DNA from 3 places in the Azospirillum sp. TSH100 genome. Region 3 is predicted to be linked to each of the others. Evidence: riboswitches for the same ligand, from Rfam matches in the RefSeq annotation. Region 3 holds a riboswitch; each other region holds the start of a gene.

Region 1 (5,714 bases), on a different replicon from region 3:
TGAATTCCCCCTCCACCACGCAATAGGCGAAGCTGCCGTCCTTCTTCTTGGCGGCTCCGCCGTCCCAGCTCTCGATCAGTTCGCCCGGCCCGTCGGGCTTGGCGGGAGCGGGGGCGGATGCGGACGGATTGGCCGGCGTATTGCCAGGTTTCGCGTCCTGCACCGGACCGCCGGGAACGACGATCTCGGCCTCCGGTTCGGGCAGGCCGTAATAGGCGGCGGGAGGAATCGTCGGCTGCACCGGCACCAGTTCGGCCATCGCCGGAGCCGACGCCACCCCCAGCAGGAGAAGCGCGGACAGCGATGCGGCGAAGCGGGCGGTCATGACGAGGTAGTCCATAGATGGTTGTGGCGGCGAAGCTATCCGCGCCTGCCCCCGTCCGCAAGCCCAACCGCCCGTCCTGTTGCAGGAGGCCGACACCTGTTGCACAGGACACGCAGGGGATTTGTGCTAACCACCGAAGAATGCTTCGCGCAGCGCCTGCTCAGACAGTGACTCCACCGGCCCATCGCCGATGACACGGCCGAGCCGCAACAGCACGGCGCGCGGGGCAACCGCCAGGGCGCGGGCGGCACTCTGCTCCGCCAGCAGCACGGCGGTGCCGGTGGCGGCGATGCGGCGGACGGCTGCGAACAGCTCGTCGGACAGCCTGGGCGACAGGCCGAGCGACGGCTCATCCAGAAGAAGCAGACGCGGCCGGCCCATCAGCGCGCGCCCAAGGCTCAGCATCTGCTGCTGGCCGCCGGACAGCCGCCACGCACTTTCCCCGCTCTTGCCCACAAGGTCAGGGAACAGGGCGAAGACGCGCTCGACATCCTGCGCGCGGTCGCGGGCGGCAGGCAGGCCGGCGACCTCCAGATTGTCGCGGACGCTCATGCCGGGAAAGACCCGCCGCCCTTCCGGCACATAGCCGATGCCGCGCCGCACCCGCGCCTCCGTCGCCAGCCCGCCGAGGTCGGCACCGTCGAACCGCAACTCTCCTTGTGCCGGCACCAGCCCGAGCAGAGCCTTCAGCAGCGTCGATTTCCCCGCCCCGTTGGCGCCGAGCAGCGCCACCGTCTCACCGGCCGCGATGCTCAGCGCAACATCGTCGAGCGCCGTGGCGCCGCCATAGCCGGCGGTCAGGTTTCTGATGGACAGCAGCGCGCTCATGCTGATGCCACCCGCCCCATGTAAGCGGCGGCCACCGCCGGATCGTGGCGCACGCAGCCGGCCGGACCGTCATAAATCGCTCGCCCACGGTCGAGGCACAGCACCCGGCCGGAGAGCGGCAGCAGGAACCCCATGTCATGTTCCACCAGCAGGATCGCCATCCCCTCCCCCGCCAGGTTGCGGAGCAGGGACGCCAATTCAGCCTTTTCGCCGTCGGTCAGACCGGCGGCAGGTTCGTCCAGCAGCAGCACCGCCGGCCGGCGGACCAGGGCACGGGCGAGTTCCACCCGGCGCCGAACCGCCGCCGGCAGCCCGTCGCAGGACTGTCCGGCAAGCCCGCCGACGCCCAGCCGGTCAAGCGCCCAGAGGGCATGCGCCTCGGCCATCGCAGCATCGGGATCGGTGGCGAGGCGGGCAGCGGCCACCGCCTCCAGCACGCCCGACCCTGTCGGCAGTGCCGCGGCCTGGAAGCTGCGGGCCAGCCCGGCGCGGGCCAGCCGGTCGGCGCGGGCGCCGGTGACCTCCCGCCCGCCGAGCCGCACCCGCCCGGCATCCGGCCGCTCCAGCCCTGACAGCAGGTTGATGACGGTGGATTTGCCGGAGCCGTTAGGGCCGATCAGCCCGGTGATGGTGCCCGGCCGCAGGTCCAACGACACCCCATCCACCGCGACCACGCCGCCGAACGACTTCCGCAAGCCCTCCACCGTCAAACCAGCCGACGGATCGGACGACCTGGGCGGTTCCTGCGCATCCGGGATTGGATGCGGCTTGCGGCCGAACAGGCGCGCCGCGATACGGTCGAGCACCCCGGTCAGCCCGGCCGGCGCCAGCACGACGGTCGCCAGCAGGGCGACGCCATAGACGACGAGATAGCCGCGCTCCAGGAAGCGGAACCATTCCGGCAGATGCAGCAGCAGCACGGCGCCCAACACCGCCCCGGCCATCCGCCCCCGCCCTCCGACGATGGCGATGGTGAGGATGGAGACCATCACTGGAAACTCCAGCACCTCCGGCGAGACGACGCGCTGGGTATGCACGGCCAATGCGCCGGCCGCTCCGGCGAACAGCGCGCTGATGCCGAAGGCGGCCAGCCGCAGACGCCCGACGTCCAGCCCCAACGTTGCCGCCGCCAGCGGATCGTCGCGCAGCATGGTCAGCGACCGGCCGAGCCGCCCGCGCGCCAGCCGCCAGCCGATCAGTCCGCCGAGCGCGACAAGCCCCCAGACCAGCCCGGCCATCGGCAGCCCGCGCGGCACCGTCCAGCCGAACAACACCGCCGCCGGCACCCCGGCCAGCCCGTTGGAGCCGCCGGTCAGCTCCGGCAGGTTGACCGCCAGCAGATGAAGCACCTGGGCGATGCCGAGGGTCGCCAGCGCGAAGTAATGCGACTCCAGCCGCAGCACCGCCAGCCCGACCGGCAGGGCCAGCAGCAGCGGCACCAGCATCGACAGCGGGAAGGTCGCCTCGAAACCGAGACCATAGCGGCTGCCGAGGATGCCGGTGACATAGGCGCCGATACCGAAAAAGGCCCCCTGTGCCAGCGACAGTGCTCCGCCCAGGCCAAAGACGATCTGGAAGCCGAAGGTCGCCAGCGCATAGACACCGGCGACGGTCAGAACGCGCAGGCCGTAGGGGGAGGCGAAGGCGAGCGCGTACACCAGCATGGCGAGGGCGCCTGCTATCAAGGGGATGCGCAACGGGGATCGCTCACCCACGACGTCGCACCGCTTCGCCGAACAGACCTTGCGGGCGCAGCACCAGAATCGCCAGCAGCGTCAGGTACAGGGCCCCCAGCGCCACCGGATATGAGAGCACCGACGACACCCCCACCTCGAACAGCGCGATCAGCAGAGCCCCGACCACCGCCCCCGGCACGGAGCCCCAGCCCCCGACCGTCACCGCGATGTAGGCTTTCAAAATCAGATCGCCGCCCGAAGTCGGCGTGACGAAATAGCGGTTGGCCAGCAGCAGCCCGGCCGCTCCGGCGCAGGCGGCCCCGATGGCGAAGGTCACCAGGATCATCGCGGTGACCGGCACGCCGCAGGCCCGCGCCATCTCCGGGTCCTGCGCCGTGGCGCGCAGCCGGCGGCCCAACTGGGTGCGGGCGAACACCCATTGCTGCACCCCGATCAGCAGCCCCGCCACCGCGACGATGGCGAGCGACTGCTCGGGAACCGCAAGCCCGGCGATATGGAGAGTGTCGTCGCCGAACAGCGGCGGTGCGGCGCGCGGCTCCGGCCCGAACAGGATGGCGGCGCCGTTCTGCAGGATGATGCCGACTGCGATGGTGCTGATGAAGACCGACACCGGCGGCCGGCTGCGCAGCGGCAGATAGGCCGCCAGCGCCAGCACAAGTCCGAGCGCCGCCATCAGGACCAGCACCGCTGGCAGCAGGGCGATGCCCGGCAGCGGGATCAGCGGCGCCAGCGCCACCGCCAGCAGCCCGCCGGCCATGACCAGATCGCCCTGGGCGAAATTCACCGCCGAGGTGGCGTTCAGCACCAGCACGAAGCCCAGCGCCACCAGGGCATAGGCGGCACCCAGCGCCACCCCGTTGACCAGCAGTTGAAGCGCCGCCATCCGCTCACTTCGCCGCAAGCGTCGGGTCGTCGTACCGTTTCACCAGCGCCGGCACGCGGCTGGTCCCGTCATAGCAGACGATGACGGCGGAATGGGCCATGTTGCCCTTGCCATCGGACTTGTAGGTCATGGCGAGGCCCTTGAAGGTCTCGGACGACAGGGCTTTGCGGATGGCGTCGGGCGTGCGGGCGCCGGCCTTCACCGCCTCCAGCACCATGGTCATGCCGTCATACTGGCCGAGCGCGAAGGCGTCCGGCTCCTTGCCGAAGGCGGCGCGGTAGGCGTCGGTGAAGGCCTTGACCTCAGGCGTGCCGCCCGAGATCGGCGAGGCCGCGGTCTCGGCACAGACGCCCTTGAGTTCGGCCGGTTCCAGCAGGGCGGCGGTGCTCGGCTGATGCATGGCGGAACCGGCGACGATCGGCAGGGTCACACCGCCGGACGCCGCCTGCCGCAGCAGCAGCGCGGTCGGGCCGGAATGCAGATGCAGCACCAGCACGTCGGGGTTGGCGGCCAGCGCCTTGGTCAGCACCGGCAGCAGATCCTTGGCCGCCGGGTCCACCCCCTCCTCGAAGACGGGCGTGACGCCCAGCGCCTTGAAGGCGGCGTCGAGATGGGCCTTGCCGCTCTGGCCATAGGCGGTGGTCTGGTAGATGACCGCCGGCTGGCGCTTGCCCAGTTCCTCCACCACATAGCGGGCATGGGCGGCCTTGGTCACGGCGTCACCGGGGAAGAAGCGGAAGACCCAGGGATTGCCCTGCTCGGTGATCGAGGCGGTGCCCGACACGGTGACCAGCGGCAGTTTCAGCTCATTCGCCAGCGGCAGCATCGCCAGCATCTGGGTGCCGAGCATGCTGGCGGCGACCGCGCCGACCGTGCCGCCGCCGGCCGCGCGTTCCAGCGCCGTCACCGCCGCTTCTGGCGAGGTGCCGGTGTCGACGATCTCGGATGCGATGGCCACGCCGGCAGGGGTCTGCTTCAGTGCCAGGACGGCGCCGTTGCGCTGGCTGGTGCCCTCCAGCGACAGGAATCCGGTCAGCGGCACCAGCACCGGGAAGGACAGCGTGTCGTCGGCCCGTGCCGCCGGGGACAGGCAGGTCGATGCCGCCAGCAGGCCGATCAGAAGGGAAAGCGCGCGCCGCATGACCGAAAACTCCTCAACACGCGCCGGCACCGGGGCGACGCGGATGAGACGGGACGTTTTGCAGGCGATCCGTCGGGTTCCGGTCGGCTCCCTTCGCCGGCATGACCCGGATCAGGTTCGATGGGTGTTGTCTCAGCCCGCACAGCCGCCGATCCGGTCTTTGCACAGGCACCCCAGCCTTGAACAGGCGGCGAGAGTGTCGCCGCCGGCCCTGTCCTGTCAAGCACCCAGCCGGCGGCGCGCCACCACCGTTTCACGATGCAGGATGTAGAGCCCGCTGCCGATGATGACCATGGCGCCGGCGATCACCGGCACGGTCGGCAGATCGCCGAACACCAGCCAGCCGAACAGACTGGCCCAGACCATGCCGGTATATTCGAAGGGCGCCACCGCCGCCGGCGGCGCGCGGCGGAAGGCCTGGGTCAGCAGAACCTGCGCTCCGGCGCCGATCGCACCGACCAGCGCCATCAGCCCGAGGGCGAAGACCGTCGGCGCCGTCCAGACCGGGACCGCGAGCGCACCGCTGACCACCGTCGTCGTGAGCAGCAGATAGAGCACGATCGATGCGCTGGTCTCCGTCCGCGACAGGCCGCGCACGGCGAGTGCCGCCAGTGCATAGAACAGGGCGGCGCACAGCCCGACCAGCACCGGCACCAGCGGGGCCCCGGCCGAGGGCTGCGCCATCACGACCACGCCGCCGAAACCGACCACGACAGCGGCCCAACGGCGCCAGCCCACCGGCTCCCCCAGCAGCGGAGCGGACAGTGCGGTGATGAACAGCGGTCCTGCAAAGCTCAGGACATAAACGTCGGCCAGCGGCAGCTCGCGGAAGGCATAGAA
Region 2 (5,714 bases), 940 kb from region 3:
CCCACCCCCACCCCCACCGCCGCCCGATCCCAAGGCGCCGCGCCAGCCCGCGCAGGGCGGACCGGTGCCACCGCCTCCGCCCGATCCGGCCAAGGAGGCCGCAGCGGCTGCGGCAGACCGCGCCACCCTCGATGCGCTATCCAAGGCGTTGAAGGACAGCGGATTGGACGGCAAGGTTCTGTTGACCGATCCCAAGGCTGGCGATCCCGTGCTGAAACTCGATAGCGCGCCCGGCAGCAAGCCGGCGGCGAAGCGCTGATCGTCACCATCCTCGAACCGTTAGAGGCCAACCAGACATGACGGGTTTCCCGCTCCCCGACATCGACCGCGTGTCCGACCTGATCCGCTCGGTCGCGCAGACGGAGATCATGCCCTATTTCCAGAAGCTCGACGCCGCCGGCATCCGGCAGAAGACCGGACCAACCGACCTCGTCACGCTGGCGGACGAGGCGGCGGAGCGGGCCCTGACCCCGGCGCTGTCGGCCCTGCTGCCGGGAAGCCGCGTGATTGGGGAGGAAGCGGCGTCGGAAGACGAACGGGTGCTCGACCGCATCCACGGCGATGATCCGGTGTGGATCATCGATCCGGTGGACGGCACGATCAATTTCGCCCAGGGCCGGCCGATGTTCGCGGTGATCGTCGCGCTCGCCTGCAAGGGCGAGACGGTCGCCGGCTGGATCCACGACCCGGTCGATGGGCGGATGGCGACGGCGATGAAGGGGCAGGGCGCTTGGCTCGGCGGACGCCGTGTCCATGTCGCGCCCGCGGTGCCGCTGCCGCAGATGGTGGGGGCGCTGTCGACCCGCTTCTGCAGCGAAGAGATGAGGCTCAAGCTGGAGGAGCGCAGCGCGGGGGTCGCCGAGCGGGTGTGCCTGTCGAGTGCGGCGCAGGAATATCTGCGGCTGCTCGAAGGACGGGCGCACTACTCGCTCTATCATCGGCTGATGCCGTGGGACCATGCGGCCGGCGTGCTTCTGCATGCGGAAGCTGGCGGTTATTCGGCCCTGATCGACGGCACGCCCTACCGGCCGGGGCTGCTGGACGGCAGCATCCTGCTGGCGCCCGACCACGATAGCTGGCAGGCGCTGCATGCGCAGCTGTTTGGGTGAGTACGGGAGGTGAAGGCGGGGGCGATCTTGCCCCCGTCCCCAATCCTCAATGGGCCAGCAATGCCGGCAGGGCCAGACCGTCAAGCACCGTGCGCGTCGCCCCACCCAGCACGAGTTCGCGCAGGCGGGAGTGGCCGTAGGCGCCCATCACCAGCAGGTCGGCGCCCTGGTCGGTACAGCAGGACAGGATCATGTCTCCGACCTCGCCACCCGACGCGATGACCGACTGCGGACGGGCGGCGATGCCATGACGGTGCAGCCAGTCGACCAGGGATGCCGCTTCGTTGCTCTGCTGCCCGAGCGGTTCGACGGTCAGCACGCTCACCGACTCCGCGCTCTCCAGGAAGGGCATGGCGGCGCGGACGGCGCGGGCCGATTCGCGGCTGTTCTTCCAGGCGATCAGCACATGGCGGCCGATGGGGGCTTTGGCGGGTTGCCTCGGCGGCAGGACCAGGACCGGGGTGGCTGTCTCCAGTGGCAGGCGATCAGGAATGTGGTGGAGCGACACGCGCTCACCCGCGCGCACCGCCGCCGATTGCGCAACCACGATCAGGTCGGCGTAGGACGCCCGCTCGGCCAACAGTTCGACATGGTCGCCTTCCTCGATTGTCCAGTCATAGGGCAGACCATCGAGCGACTGGCGGACCTCCTGCTCTATCCGTTCGGCATTTTCATGGGCGATGGCGGTCGCTTCCGCCATGAAGCCGTAGGAGGCGGCGCGGCCGGTGGCGCCAGCCGGCATCGACACCGGGGTAGCGATATAGAGAGCCTGGATATGGGCGGAGAAGCGCTTGGCCAGGGACGCGGCCACCGCCAGACGGTTGGCATGGGCGTCGTCGTTGGCCATGTGCAGCAGGATGGTCTTGATCGGCATGCCCTCGCGTCTCCCAATCTTATGCTTGGTCCGCCATCAGCCGGCGGAGCGGTTTCCCTCTAGGTAACGCTCCGCCGGGGCTTATGGCAACGCTGCTGGATGGGGCCGGACGATGGGGGCAGGCGGTTACTTCACCACCACCGCATACTGGTCGATCGGCGCCACCGCCTTGATCAGCCCCCGTGCCTTCAGGAACTCCGCGAAGCGCGTGTAGCGCTCGGCATCCAGGGCGGCCGGGCTGTGGGAAAAGCGCGGCAGCGTGTCGGCCCAGGCGCGGCGGTTCAGCTCGTCGTTCAGCTCCGGCCGGCCCTTGACGAAGGCGGCCTGCGATTCTTCAGGATGGTTCAGGATGTAGAGCGTGGCACGCTCCACCGCCGCCAGGAAGCGCTTGAATCGCGGATCGTTCGCCTTGTCCTTGCGGGCGACCAGGATCAGCTCGTCATATGGGGGAACACCCTCCTCCTCCGGGTAGAAGGCACGGCCGGGGTGCTTCTCGATCTCCATCTGGTTCAGTTCAAAGTTGCGGAAGGCGCCGACCACCGCGTCGACCTGCCCCGAGAGCAGCGACGGCGACAGGGAGAAGTTGACGTTGACCAGCTCGACGTCCTTCAGGCTCAGCCCCTGCTTCTCCAGCATGGCGCCCAGCAACGCGTCCTCGAAGCCGGCGATCGAATAGCCGACCTTGCGGCCTTTCAGGTCCTTCAGCGACTTCACCGGTCCGTCGCGCAGGACGACGACGGAGTTCAGCGGTGTCGACACCAGCGTGCCGATGCGGACCAGCGGCAGCCCCTCGTCCACCTGAAGGATCAGTTGCGGCTGATAGGACACGGCGATGTCGGTGCCGCCGGCGGCGACCAGCTTCGGCGGGTCGTTGGGATCGGCCGGGGCGGTCAGGGTGACCTCCAGCCCGGCATCCTTGAAGAAGCCCTTTTCCTGCGCCACCACCAGCGGGGCGTGGTCCGGGTTGACGAACCAGTCCAGCATCACGGACAGCTTTTCCTGGGCCGATGCCGGAAGCGAGGTCATCAGGCTGGCGGCCATCAGGCCGGCGGTAAGCAGGTGCTTCATCGGCAGGTGCTTCATCGGGTGTCTTTCCCCCTTCAAGGGTTGGCGTCTTCGGCGGGTTGGGTATCGGGTTGCCAGGGCAGGGCGCGGCGGGCCAGCGCATCGACGGCGGCATAGAGCGTCACCGCGAAAAGCCCCAACACCAGCACGGCAGCGAACAGAAGGTCGATCTGCATGCGGGCGTTGGCGTGCAGCATCAGGTAGCCGAGGCCGGAGGACGACCCCACCCACTCGCCGATCACCGCACCGATCGGCGCCACGGCGGCGGCGACGCGCACGCCGGACCAGAAGGCGGGCAGGGCCGCCGGCAGGCGGATGCTCCAGAGGATGGCGGCGGGCGAGGCGCCCATGGTGCGGGCAAGGTCGAGCCAGCCGGGATCGGTGCGGCGCAGCCCGTCGAACAGGGCGGTCGTGACCGGGAAATAGATTACGAGAACCGCCATGGCGATCTTCGACGCCATGCCGTAGCCCAGCCAAAGCACCAGCAGTGGTGCCAGGGCGAAGACCGGAATTGCCTGGCTGACCAACAGCAGCGGCATCAGCCAGCGTCTTGCGGTGCGGAAACGCGCCAACACAAGCGCGCTGACCCCGCCGAGCGCCACGCCGGCAACAAGTCCGATCAGGATCTCGGCCAGAGTGGTCAGGCCGTGGGTCCACAGGAGTGGAGCCTGCCGCTGCATGGCATCCGCGACGGCCAGCGGGCTGGGCAGCAGATAGCGCGGCAGGCCGGTGGCCCAAACCAGCGCCTGCCAGCAGGCGACCAGCACCGACAGGGTCACCGCCGCGCGCAGCAGCGCCTTCATTCCGCCAGCCTCCGCAGAAGCTCCGCCTGATGGGCCAACAGCCCGGCATCGTCGACCCGGCGCGGCACCGGGCCGGAGGGCTCCAGCGCCGGACCCATGACGGCCGGACGACCGGTCATCACATGCAGGCGGTCACCGATGCGCAACGCCTCCAGCGGGTCGTGGGTGACCATCAGGACGGTGCGGCCGGCCAGCGTCCCGGCAGCCGTCTCCTGCAGGCGCAGCCGGGTGATGGCGTCCAGCGCGGAGAACGGCTCGTCCATCAGGACCAGCGGCTTGTCCTCCATCAGCGTGCGGGCCAGGGCGACGCGCTGCCGCTGGCCACCAGACAGTGCGGCGGGACGGTCACGCTCCCGCCCCGCCAGTCCGACGCGGTCGAGAAGGGAGCGCGCCTGTTCCACCCGTGTCGGGTCGGGACGACGGTGGCGCAACCGGTCGCCGAGCAGGACATTGTCCAGAACGGTCAACCAAGGCAGCAGTAAATCCTGCTGCGCCATGTAGGCGATGCGGCCGGCCAGCGGCAGCCCGTCCCCGGTGACGACCTCCGTCGGCGGCTCCGGTTCTGCCAGGCCGGCAAGGATGCGCAGCAGCGTGGTCTTGCCGACGCCACTCGGCCCCAGCAGGCAGGTGGTCCGGCCGGCCAGAAGCTCCAGCGTCAGGTCGGAGAACAGCAGCGTGCCGCCATAGGTCAGCCGGGCGCGCGAAATGGTCACCGACAGCGGCGTCATCGCGAGCATCGGGGCGAGCATGGTGGATTGGCGGAAGTGAAAGGGGTGTGGTCCCGCATCACTGATCCCTACGCCGGCATGAACCGGATCAGGTTCCAGGGGTCGTCCCGCAACAGGACCTCTCAGCCGCCCATCGGCTCCCCCCAGTGAAGGCGGCGACTATAGGCGCGGACCATCCGTGACCGCAAGCATTGCCGGAAGCCGCTTCCGGCAGGTGGAAGCTGGCGGCTTGACCGGACCGCCGCAGGGCCTAGTTTCTGACCGGCATCATGGAGTGCACACCCTGACCACGCCCCTTCGCACACCGCTGTTCATCGGCGGCGAGATCTACCGCGGTTCCACCTATGGGCCGAAGCATCCGTTGGCGATCCCGCGCGTCTCGACCGCCATCGATCTCAGCCGTGCCATGGGCTGGCTGCCGGACGAGGTCTATCTCGACACCCATGTGGCGAGCGAACGCGAGTTGGCCCGCTTCCATACCTCCGATTACATAGCGGCACTGAAACGCGCGGAGGCGGAGCAGCGGGTGGATGAGGCCACCGCCGCCCGCCACAATCTGGGCAAGCTGGAAAACCCGGTCTTCGCCGAGATGTACCGGCGGCCCGCCCACAGCAGCGGATCGGCGTTGCAGGCCGCCCGCATCCTGGGTGACCGGCCGGCCGGGCTGGTCTATGCCCCGGCGGCCGGCACCCATCATGCCCGGCGCGACCGCGCCAGCGGCTTCTGCTATTTCAACGCACCGGTGCTGGGGATTCTGGAACTGCTGGACCATGGGCTGGAGCGGGTGCTGTACGTCGATCTCGACGCACACCACGGCGACGGTGTGGAGGAGGCCTTTGCCGACGACGACCGGGTGCTGACGATCTCGATCCACGAGGATGGCCGCTGGCCCTACACCGGCAAGGCGGAGGATCGCGCCGGCGGGATGGCCCGCAACCTGCCGGTGCCGCCGGGCTTCAACGACAGCGAGATGGAGCATGTGATGGAGGCGGCTGTCCTGCCGCTGGCCCGAACCTTCCGTGCGCAGGCGATGGTGATCCAGACCGGCGCCGACGCGCTGGCCGAGGACCCGCTGAGCCGTCTGGAACTGTCCAACCGCGCGCTGTGGGATGCGGTGGCCGCCCTGCTTCCGCTG
Region 3 (5,714 bases):
GGATGCAGTCGTTCAGGATGGCGCCGACCGGCCGCGGCTTGCCCCGCAGATAGGCCGAGAGGTCGTCCTCCGTCTGGCGGACGAAATCGGTCGCCTCCACCAGACACAGCGAATCGCCGGGATTGACGTCGCAGTAGAAGGCGACCTCCCCCTTCTCGAAATCGAAGCCGGAGATGGAGCGGACGAACAGCTCCCCCTCCATCTCGATGGCGAAGGTGTTCTTCGCCAGCTTGCCCGGCAGTTCCTGCGGCTTGCAGCGCAGGGATTTGGCCAGCGCGTCGATGAAGCTCACCACCTCGAAGCCGTCGCGGTCGATCACGCTGCGCACGATGCGGCGCATCGGGTCGGCGTCGACCACGGCGAAGCGGGTCTGGGTCGGGCGGAAATTCTGCGACTTGAAGATGCCGTAGCGGATGCCGGGCGCCATCTTCAGGAAGATGGTCACCGCCGCGTTCTCCAGCACGCGCTGGCCGTCGAACAGGTGGGTGTTGCGGAAGTCGAGCTTGCCGCCGGCCGAGCCGCCGATGAACAGGCAGGGGAAACGGCCGGAGCGGTAGACCGCTTCCATGAACCAGCTTTCGCTGGCCGACAGCCCGTCGATGAAGGTCAGCGCCACCGTGTCGTGGCTGTCGACGGCGAAGGGAACGCGGATGCGGTCGAGTTCGCCGCGGATCGCTTCCACCCGCGCCGGAACGTCGCGGGTCGGGCGGCCGCCGCGCAGGTCGTCGCAATGCAGCGGGACCGTCTGGATGCTGACGCCGGCGAACAGGCGGGGGCTGAAGGATTGCAGCACCACGCTGTCCCAGCGGTCACCGGCCTTGCGGTAGAGCGGCTGGCCTTCCGCCGCGCACAGCTCGCCTGCGGTGGAGACCAGCACCAGCTGGGTCGCCGGCGGCAGGGCGGACCGCACCGCGCGGGTGGTGGCAGCGAAATCGACATGCGGCGACACGAAGCCGACGACCAGCGCCGGAGCGCCGGCGGCGAAATTCAGCCCATCCAGCGCTGCGGCGCCGATCTGCGCGGCCGGCAGGCACAGGCTGCGGATCGGCTGTTCCGCCGGGCCTGCGGCCGGTGCCGCTGGTTCGGACTTGCCGGCCGGATTGCCGACCGAGGTGCCGGAGACGGAGGCGGTCGGAGAGTCCGAACGGAAGAATGACAGCATGCTGGCGAATCCTCGGTCGTCTTTGTTGTTCATTCTGCTTGCCGAAGGCGCCCGTTCCTTGCTGCGAGTGCTCCGGTATGGCTCATTTTGCAGATAATTTTGCTGCGGATTGGTAGAGTTTCTTATCCGGGGGACTCCCTATCGGGCTGTGACATGTGGCCGCAGCGGTGAGGCGGTGAGGCGGGACGGGCGAGACTCGATTCCGCTTGTGGGGCCAGCGAAAGGTTGGCATAAGGCAAGCCATAGGCCTGGGGTGCCGCGCGGTGGTCGCGCGGCTGAGAACACACCCATCGAACCTGTCTGGGTAATTCCAGCGAAGGGAGCCGCCGCATGATCCATGCGCCAGAATTACACTCTTTTTCCGCTTCAGCGTCCGGACTCCGTCCCTCCGTCGCCATCATCGGCGCCGGCTGCATCGGTCTTGCCATCGCCTGGAGGCTGGCGTCGGCCGGCTGCCGGGTCGATTTGTTTGAACGGGGAGAGGCCGGTCGCGGCGCCACCCACGCCGCCGGCGGCATGTTGGCCGCCTGTGTCGAGACCGAACCGGGCGAGGACGGGCTGCTGCCGCTGACCCGCGCCTCGCAGGCGCTGTGGCCGGACTTCGCCCGCGATCTCGAAGCCGCCAGCGGCATGGCCGTCGATCTGCGCAGCGAAGGCACCATGGTCATCGCGCTGACCGCCGACGATGCCGCCAAGGTCCGGTTTCTGCACGGCTTCCAGCGCGACCTGGGCCTGCCGGTGGAGTGGCTGAGCGGTGCCGAGGTGCGGCGGCGCGAGCCCTTCCTTCAGCCCGGCGTCGCCGGTGCGCTGTTCTGCGCCGGCGACCATCAGGTCGACAACCGCAAGGTCGCAGCATCCCTGCGCCGCGCCGCCGAAGCCGTCGGCGCCCGTCTGCACGAGCGGTGCGGCGAGGTGGCTCTGGCGGTGGAGGGCGGGCGCGCCGTCGGTGTGCGGGTGGCCGAAGCGCTGCACCGGGCCGACCGGGTGGTGCTGGCCGCCGGGGCGTGGTCGGCCGGGGTGCCGGGACTGCCGCCCGCCGCGAAGCCGCCGGTGCGGCCGGTGAAGGGGCAGATGGTCTGCCTGCGGATGGACGCCCGTCTGCCGCTGCTGCGCCATGTGGTGTGGACGCCCGGCACCTATCTGATCCCGCGGCTGGACGGCCGGCTGCTGATCGGAGCCACCACGGAGGAGCGCGGCTTCGACGACCGCCTGACCGCCGGCGGCCAGTTCGCCCTGCTGGAAGGGGCATGGCGGGCGCTGCCGGGCATTGCCGAACTGCCGATCGAGGAGGCCTGGGCCGGCTTCCGTCCCGGCAGCCGCGACGACGCGCCGATCCTGGGCGAGAGCGGCATTCCCGGCCTGATCCATGCCACCGGCCACCATCGCAACGGCATCCTGCTGACCCCGGTGACCGCCGACGGCATCGCCCGTCTGGTGCTGACCGGCGAGACCGACCCGCTGCTGCGCCCCTTCGCCGCCGACCGCTTCGTTGCCGCGGGAGCCGCCGCATGAGCGCCGTTTCACGTGAAGCCATCCGCGTCAACGGCCGCGAAGAGCCGCTGTCCGCCGCCTCCGTCGCCGAGTTCCTGGCCGGGCGCGGCATCGCCACCGGCACTCTGGGCGTCGCGGTCGCCTTGAACGGCGCGGTCGTTCCCCGGCGCCGCTGGCTTGAAACCCCGCTCCAGCCCGGCGACAGCCTGGAAATCGTCCGCCCGATCCAGGGCGGCTGACCCTTGATCCTCCCTCTTCCGGGACCGATCCGGGAAGAATCCCCTCTTCCCCCTGGGGAGGGGGGAATTCCCCAGGCCGGCCCCGGGAGAGGGCCTCATCAAAAGGCTCCCCCATGTCCCACCCCGACACCCTCACCATCGCCGGGCGCAGTCTCGGCTCGCGGCTGTTTCTCGGTACGGCCGGCTATCCGAACCAGCAGGTGATGCTCGACGCGCTGGCGGCCAGCGGCAGCGAACTGGTCACGCTGGCGATCCGCCGCATCAGCCTGGACGGCTATTCCGAAAGCCTCGTCGACGTGCTGGCCCGCGCCACCGCCGGGCGGCCGGGCGGTCCGGTCGGGCTGCTGCCCAACACCGCCGGCTGCATGACCGCCAAGGAAGCCGTGCTGACCGCCCAGCTGTCGCGCGAGGCGCTCGATACCCCCTGGATCAAGCTGGAGGTCATCGGCGACCGCGAACTGCTCTATCCCGACGTGGAGGAACTGCTGCGCGCGACCGAGGAGCTGGTGAATGACGGCTTCGTCGTGCTGCCCTATTGCAACGACGATCCGGTGACCTGCCGCAAGCTGGCCGATCTGGGGGCGGCGGCGGTGATGCCGCTGGGGGCCTTCATCGGCTCGGGCATGGGCATCCGCAACCCGCACGCCATCGAGACGATCTGCGCCCGCAGCCCGGTGCCGGTGGTGCTGGATGCCGGCATCGGCACCGCGTCCGACGCGGCGCTGGCGATGGAACTCGGCTGCGCCGCCGTGCTGCTCAACACCGCGGTGTCGAAGGCGCGCGATCCGGTGCGGATGGCGGCGGCGATGCGCGACGCGGTCAGCGCCGGCCGCGCCGCCCATCTGGCCGGCCGCATGCCGATGCGCGCCTATGCCGAACCGTCCAGCCCGCAGATGGGCCTGATCGGCAGCTGATGCCGGCCGACTGCGGGGCAACCTGGGGGGCAGCGGGGTGGGCAAGGTGACGCGCACTCCATTCGGCCGCTTGATCCGGCGGGGCGGCTGACGCAGGCTGTGGCGCACCGCCTCCCTTGGCGGCCATCTGCCGGAGACTTCGCCCTTGCCCGCCACTTTTGAACCCCGCACCCCCGACTGGAAGGCGCGCTGCCTCGCGTCCTTCGAACAGCAGCCGATCTGCAGGACGCTCGGCATCGAGATGGCGGCGATGGAGCCGGGCTTCTGCGAGATGCGGCTGCCCTTCCGTGCCGACCTGACGCAGCAGCATGGCTTCTTCCATGCCGGCATGGTCAGCACGCTGGCCGACAACGCCGGCGGCTATGCCGCGCTGAGCCTGATGCCGGCCGGGGCGGAGGTGCTGGCGGTGGAGTTCAAGATCAACCTGATGTCGCCCGCCAAGGGCGAGGTGATGATCGCCCGCGCCCGCGTGGTGAAGCCGGGCCGCACCCTGGTCATCACCCAGGTCGAGGTGTCGATGCTCGATGGCGGGGTCGAGAAGGACTGCGCCCTGATGCAGCAGACCGCCTTCTGCGTGATGCCGAAATGACGTTCCAACCGGTTTGAAAGGGCTTTTCCATGCTGTCTGCCCGTCTTCTCTCCACACGCCTGTTGCCCGCCGCCCTTCTGCTGGCCGGCGGTGTCGCCGTGCTGGGCGCCGCCCCGGCGGAGGCCAAGGATCCGCCCTCCTGCGCCGCCATCTCCTTCCGCTCGCTGCCCAACGGCGCGCCGGACGGCGAACAGGATGCCGGGCTCTACAAGTCGCGTTTCGGCAAGATCGAGGTGAAGGCCACCGTCAAGGGCGGGCAGGCCACCAGCTACTACATGGTGCTGAACGGCAAGAAGGTGGAGGGCCCGGCCAACCCGCCGAAGATGGCGGACGCCTGCCTGAAGTCCAAGCATGTCAAGCTGCCCTTTGCCAAGCAGACCCAGGGCACCTGCACCGGCAGCCGCTTCCGCGTCGTCGTCGACCGCTCCAGCGGCAAGCCGGTCGCGGCGTTCTTCGGCCTGCAGGGCGAGGATTGGGCCTATTGCAGCGCGACGACGCTCTAAGGACCGGTTCCGACGGGGGGCGGAACCCCGCCCCCCTCACTTTCTCAGATCACCATCGCCTTCACCCGCTCGCGCAACGTCTGCCGCGCCGCCTCCGCCTCCGCCCGGGCGGTGGTCATGTCGCGGGTCAGACCGTCCAGGCGGGTCTCGGCCTCCGCCATCTTCCCCAGAGTGCGCTTGTGCAGGTCGCTGCCCGCCGGCAACGCCTTCAGGTTCTCGCGCAGGCGGTCCTGGTCGGCGATGCGTTCGGTCCGCTCGCGCTCCAGATCGGCGATGCGGCGGTCCTTCTCGGCGACGGCGGCACGCAGCCCCGCCAGCGTGGTCAGCGCCTGACGCAGCTCCGGCGGCAGTTCGGGTGCGGAGGCGCGGGCGGCGATCTGGTCGGCGCTCAGGTCGGTCAGGACGATCCGCTCCTGCCGTGGCCGTTCAAGCGTGGCGGTCAGAGTCACCGTCTTGCCGGCCGGCACCGCCAGCGGCAGGCGATAGGCACCGGCCGTCGCTTCCGGCTTGTTGTCCGCCGGCTCGGCCAGTTCCCAGCCGGCGCGGCGCGGATGCTCGATCACCACGCTGCGGTCGCCATCCGGGGCGCCGGCAACCGTATAGACGGTGCTCTGCCGGTCGGTGACCGACAGCGTCAGCACGCCGTCGGCCAGGGTGGCGCGGGACAACCGGCGGCCCGGCTTTTCCTCGCGGTCGATTGTCACCGCCTGATCGACGGCAAAGGACAGCAGCCGGCTGTCGCCCGCCGGCAAGGTCGCCATGCGGGCGTCGCCGACATAGGCGGTGCTCCCTGCGGCGGTGGTCCCTACGGCGCCG

What was found. Region 3 has a riboswitch for thiamine pyrophosphate ahead of thiO (glycine oxidase ThiO). Riboswitches for the same ligand answer to the same signal wherever they lie in the genome.
Region 1: it holds a riboswitch for thiamine pyrophosphate, as region 3 does, so the genes downstream of both, E6C72_RS17035 (ABC transporter substrate-binding protein) here and thiO (glycine oxidase ThiO) in region 3, are expected to answer to the same signal.
Region 2: it holds a riboswitch for thiamine pyrophosphate, as region 3 does, so the genes downstream of both, E6C72_RS10635 (ABC transporter ATP-binding protein) here and thiO (glycine oxidase ThiO) in region 3, are expected to answer to the same signal.

The regions. Positions count from the first base shown of each region.
Region 1 covers NZ_CP039635.1:978,870-984,583, reverse strand. Annotated here, with positions in the region: gene E6C72_RS17055 (hypothetical protein) at 1-325, opposite strand, end outside; gene E6C72_RS17050 (ABC transporter ATP-binding protein) at 452-1,153, opposite strand; gene E6C72_RS17045 (ATP-binding cassette domain-containing protein) at 1,150-2,817, opposite strand; gene E6C72_RS17040 (branched-chain amino acid ABC transporter permease) at 2,861-3,733, opposite strand; gene E6C72_RS17035 (ABC transporter substrate-binding protein) at 3,738-4,874, opposite strand; TPP riboswitch at 4,946-5,060, opposite strand; gene E6C72_RS17030 (DMT family transporter) at 5,094-5,714, opposite strand, start outside.
Region 2 covers NZ_CP039634.1:2,254,846-2,260,559, reverse strand. Annotated here, with positions in the region: gene E6C72_RS10660 (hypothetical protein) at 1-259, shown strand, start outside; gene E6C72_RS10655 (inositol monophosphatase family protein) at 297-1,109, shown strand; gene E6C72_RS10650 (universal stress protein) at 1,156-1,983, opposite strand; gene E6C72_RS10645 (ABC transporter substrate-binding protein) at 2,110-3,051, opposite strand; gene E6C72_RS10640 (ABC transporter permease) at 3,084-3,851, opposite strand; gene E6C72_RS10635 (ABC transporter ATP-binding protein) at 3,848-4,600, opposite strand; TPP riboswitch at 4,627-4,733, opposite strand; gene E6C72_RS10630 (acetoin utilization protein AcuC) at 4,854-5,714, shown strand, end outside.
Region 3 covers NZ_CP039634.1:1,314,292-1,320,005, forward strand. Annotated here, with positions in the region: gene E6C72_RS06265 (methyl-accepting chemotaxis protein) at 1-1,162, opposite strand, end outside; TPP riboswitch at 1,402-1,501, shown strand; gene thiO (glycine oxidase ThiO) at 1,493-2,674, shown strand; gene thiS (sulfur carrier protein ThiS) at 2,671-2,892, shown strand; gene E6C72_RS06280 (thiazole synthase) at 3,006-3,806, shown strand; gene E6C72_RS06285 (PaaI family thioesterase) at 3,952-4,395, shown strand; gene E6C72_RS06290 (hypothetical protein) at 4,425-4,898, shown strand; gene E6C72_RS06295 (hypothetical protein) at 4,943-5,714, opposite strand, start outside.